One region of the Rhodococcus wratislaviensis genome, then DNA from elsewhere that is predicted to be linked to it. Evidence: riboswitches for the same ligand, from Rfam matches in the RefSeq annotation. Region 1 holds a riboswitch; the other holds the start of a gene.
What was found. A riboswitch is a leader RNA that binds a small molecule or an ion and turns the genes downstream of it on or off. The one in region 1 is predicted to bind glycine.
Positions count from the first base shown of each region.

Region 2: another riboswitch for glycine. It lies ahead of gcvP (aminomethyl-transferring glycine dehydrogenase); the one in region 1 lies ahead of gcvP (aminomethyl-transferring glycine dehydrogenase).

Region 1 covers NZ_CP150488.1:1,853,526-1,855,994, forward strand. Annotated here, with positions in the region: gene gcvP (aminomethyl-transferring glycine dehydrogenase) at 1-1,338, opposite strand, end outside; glycine riboswitch at 1,536-1,627, opposite strand; gene lipA (lipoyl synthase) at 1,909-2,469, shown strand, end outside.
Region 2 covers NZ_CP150488.1:4,019,783-4,022,251, reverse strand. Annotated here, with positions in the region: gene gcvP (aminomethyl-transferring glycine dehydrogenase) at 1-771, opposite strand, end outside; glycine riboswitch at 946-1,069, opposite strand; gene WKC72_RS18545 (MerR family transcriptional regulator) at 1,139-1,759, opposite strand; gene WKC72_RS18540 (bifunctional nuclease family protein) at 2,042-2,469, opposite strand, start outside.

The DNA.
Region 1 (2,469 bases):
TTCGGGCACCGCGACGGTCGTCGGCAGTGCGCCGAACACGGCGACCACCCGCCGCACGATGTCGTCGGTCGTGCACTCGTCGCAGGCGATCGCGACGTGGTCGGCGTCGACGAGACGGAGGTTGATCCCGTCGCGATCGGCGAGTGCCACGATCGTCTCGGCGCCCGCCGGGACCCGCACGAGAACCGTGTCGAAGAAGGTGTCGTGGACGATCGTGTGACCGGCGGCGCGGAGGCTGCCGGCGATGGTCGTCGCGTGGGCGTGCACCTGGTTCGCGATGGCGCGCAACCCTTCCGGGCCGTGGTATGCGGCGTACATCGCGGCGACGTTGGCGAGCAATGCCTGCGCCGTGCAGATGTTGCTGGTTGCCTTGTCACGCCGGATGTGCTGTTCGCGGGTCTGCAGCGCCAGCCGGTAGGCGGTCTTCCCGTCGACGTCGACGGATACTCCGACGAGGCGGCCGGGCAGCATGCGCTCGAGTCCGCCGCGCACGGCCATGTAGCCGGCGTGCGGTCCGCCGAAGAACAGGGGCACACCGAAACGCTGCGCCGACCCGACCGCGATGTCTGCGCCCTGCTCGCCGGGCGGCGTCAGGATCGTCAGCGACAGCAGATCCGCCGCGACGGTGGTCAACGCACCACGCGCCTTCGCCGCGGCGATCATCGCAGCCAGGTCGCGCACCGCGCCGCTCGCCCCGGGCGCCTGGAAGACCACCCCGAACATGTCACCGTCGGGCAGTTCCCCGGACAGGTCCGCGACCACCACCTCGATGCCCACCGCCTTCGCTCGTCCCCGGACGACGGCCAGGGTCTGCGGCAGGCAGTCCGCGTCGAGGACGACGCGGTTGGTGGCGGCCTTCGGCTTGTTCGCGCGCCGCATCAGCAGCACCGCCTCCATCACGGCGGTTGCCTCGTCGAGCAGCGAGGCGCCGGCCAGGGGAAGCGCGGTGAGATCCTCGATGACGGTCTGGAACGTCAGCAGCGCCTCCAGCCGGCCCTGGGAGATCTCCGGCTGGTACGGGGTGTAGGCCGTGTACCAGGCCGGGGACTCCAGGATGTTCCGCCGCAACACCGCGGGCGTGACGGTGTCGGAGTATCCGAGACCGATCATCTGGACGCGGGTCTCGTTGCGCTCCGACAGGGCCCGCAGATCGGCGAGCACCTGCTGCTCGGACCGCCCCGCGGGCAGACTCAGGGGCTGTGAGCTTCGGATCTGCTCCGGCACCGCGCTGTCGATCAGGTTCGCCAGGGTGTCGTAGCCGAGGGTGCCGAGCATGCGCCGGGACGCGTCGGCGTCCGGGCCGATGTGGCGCGAGGGAAAGTCGCTGGTGAGGGGCACGCCATGAGTGGCGGTGCGGGTTTCTGCTGGCACGAGGTGACTCCGGTTTCGTTGAGTCCGGACCGCACCGGACATCGACAAGGGGGCACCTCCCCGCTCTGTCCTGAAACCTGAGAGTTTGGGCGCACCGCAACTGCGGCGTGCTCTTCACCTTCGGTAAGTTCCGGCCGTACGGCCGACGCTTTCTCCAGAGTTGCCTCTGCGCTGCGGTACTGGGGCCTGAGAGATTCCCGGGGAGGAAGTTGCTCCTACGGCGCCTCCGAGACGGAGGTTCTCCCGCTGCGCGTCAACGGCGTCTTCAGTTGTGATTGGCCAAACAGTACACAGGAGCCCCGGGTTTGTCTCCTCGGACCGACGGTCTTGCCAAAAGTCCACGTCGTTTGGCATCCTCGATGCATCTTCGCTCCGACGTGACCGCACACGCCGGGCGACCAGAGCCCAGATGCTTGCAGCCGCAACGGTTGTCGATGTGTGCTCGCTCTCCCCGCTCACCCTTCCCGGTGCCGCGCTGTCCACCGCGCGGGCCCGACGTCGCATACCGACCGGTTTCGACCGGTCCTAGGAGTTCACATGACTGCAGTCCCTGACGGCCGCCGACTGCTCCGCCTCGAAGTCCGCAACGCAAAGACCCCGGTCGAACGCAAACCGTCGTGGATGAAGGTGCAGATGCGGACGGGCCCCGAATACCGGGAACTCGCAGCCCTCGTCGAACGCGAGAACCTGCACACCGTGTGCCAGGAGGCCGGGTGTCCCAACATCTTCGAATGCTGGGAGGACCGTGAGGCGACGTTCCTCATCGGCGGAAGCCAGTGCACCCGGCGGTGCGACTTCTGCCAGATCGACACCGGCCGTCCCGCCGCACTCGATCGGGGAGAGCCCAGGAGGGTCGCGGAGTCGGTACAGACCATGGGCCTTCGATACGCCACCGTCACGGGCGTGGCCCGCGATGATCTGCCGGACGGCGGCGCCTGGCTGTACGCCGAGACGGTGCGGCAAATTCACGACTTGTGCCCGGGTACCGGCGTCGAACTGCTGATCCCCGATTTCACTGCCGACGCCGCGCAGCTACGCGAGGTGTTCGGCACCCGCCCGGAAGTACTGGCGCACAATGTGGAGACCGTTCCCCGGATA
Region 2 (2,469 bases), 2.2 Mb from region 1:
GGTGAGGAGGGTGAGCGCCAGCAGATCCGCCCCGACCGCGACCAGTGCGCCGCGCTCGTGGGCGGCGGCGATCACGTCGGTGTAGTCGACGATGCGACCGGACCCGCCGGGCATCTGCGCGAGGACACCGAAGAAGTCACCGTCCGGGAGGCCGGCGGACAGGTCGGCCACCACGATCTCGATGCCGAGCGGCTCGGCCCGGGTCTCGACGACGGCCAGCGTCTGCGGGAACAGGTCGGAGTCGACGACGAACCGCGGGGACTTGCTCTTGCTCGCCCGGCGCAGCAGCGTCATCGCCTCGGCGGCGGCGGTGGCCTCGTCGAGCATCGACGAGTTGGCGACCTCCATGCCGGTCAGGTCGGCGACCATCGTCTGGAAGTTGAGGAGGGCTTCGAGGCGGCCCTGGCTGATCTCGGGCTGGTACGGCGTGTAGGCCGTGTACCAGGCCGGGTTCTCGATGATGTTCCGGATCAGGACCGGCGGGGTGAGGGTGTCGTAGTAGCCGAGACCGATCATGGACGTCGCCACGGTGTTCTGCGCGGCGAGTGCGGACAGTTCGGCGAGCGCCTCGTGCTCGGATACCGGTGCGGGCAGTGCGTCGAGGCCGTCGGCGATGCCGCCCGTGACCCCGTCCAGGATGACGGCGGGGACGGCCTTCGACGCGAGGTCGTCGAGCGAATCGGCTCCGACCAGTTCGAGAATGTGCGCGAGTTCCGCAGCGTTCGGGCCGACATGACGATCGGCGAATGTACGGCTTCCAGCGTCGATCACGACAACTCCCAAGCAGTTCGGAGGATCAGGACACGCCCCGCGTAGCGGAACGTCCCTCCCCCTCTGTCGCCTGCTCGAGTCGAGCGCCTGAGAGATTCGGTACCGTCGTTCGCGTGTGAAGACGGCCCTTTCCCCGTGGGCGGGTGGGTGCTCCCACCGCTTTCCAGAGACGTCGGAGCCCGCACGGTCCTGTCTGCCTGAGAGATTGACGGGGAGGTGTTGCTCCTTCGGCGCCCGAACTCCCGCACACACGATGTTTCTGTGCTTGCAGTGCCCGGAACTCTCCCGCACGGCGTCGACGCACCGCCCAGTCTATGTCACGGCTGCAGATGGCGGCGCAGGCAGCGCCGCCGCCGACGGATACGGGCTAGCCTGTCTTGCGGCTCGCTCGGTTCTTGCGCCGCGACGCCAGTTCGTCCTCGGGGCTCTGCTCGCTCTCGCCGCCGTCGGCGCGCTCTGCCGGGAAATCGGCGATGGTGCCGGTCAGTTCGCGCATCGCACCGCTCACCGCGATACCGAAGACACCCTGCCCGCCCTGGAGCAGATCGACGACCTCTTCCGGGGACGTGCACTCGTAGACCGTGGTCCCGTCCGAGAAAAGTGTGATCTTGGCCAAGTCCCGCACTCCGCGCTTACGGAGGTGGTCGACGGCCACTCGGATGTTCTGCAGGGATATTCCGGTGTCGAGCAGACGCTTGACGATTTTGAGGACGAGGATGTCTTTGAACGAGTACAGCCGTTGGCTGCCCGAGCCTGCTGCGCCACGAATGGACGGCACGACGAGGGATGTGCGAGCCCAGTAATCGAGCTGGCGGTAGGTGATTCCCGCGATCTGGCAGGCGATGGGGACGCGGTATCCGACGAGGTCGTCGGGCACGGAATCGTCCGGGAAGAGGCCCGGTTGGATCTCCTCGGAGCTGAATTCGGACTCGGCAACGTTGTCGCCGGGCGCAAGATTCAGCGCATTCTCCTGCGGCCGATCTCCCACTGACTACTCCCTCTCGCATGTTGCACTGAACCCGACGATCAGTGCGCCTGTGACGCGCGTCGCCAGTGTCCGCGGCACAGCCGCAGCACATCGGGCGGCGCAAGCGCCACCAGTGACATCGAGCTAGTCCGTACCCTGAACCTACTCAGCGTACGCCCGATACAATCTGCAGGGCAGAAAATCACTGCACCGAACGCTATGACTCCGAAGAGACCGGGTCAACGCAACGCGCCGGGAGAACGTCAACCGTTACCGCGCCCGAGGCTTTTCTGCAGGTGCACATCAGCCGTCAGTGGCCTTGAAATCGTCCGGCGACACGGACTCGAGGAATTCCTTGAACTTCTCGACCTCGTCCTCGCGCTCGTCGGGCATGACCAGACCGGCCTCCGTGAGCACCGCTTCCTCGGCGAAGATCGGAACCCCGATCCGGAGTGCGATGGCGATCGAGTCGGACGGGCGAGCCGAGACGCGGGTGTTCTGGTCGAATACGAGGTCGGCGTAGAACGTGCCCTCGCGGAGGTCGACGATGCGGACTTCCTTCAGGGTGCGGCCGAAGGCTTCGATCAGGTTCTTGATCAGGTCGTGGGTCAGTGGACGCGCCGGCTCGACGCCCTGCTGTTCGAGTGCGATAGCGGTGGCCTCGGTCTGGCCGATCCAGATGGGCAGGTACCGCTCGCCGTCGGTTTCCCGCAACAGCAGAACAGGTTGAT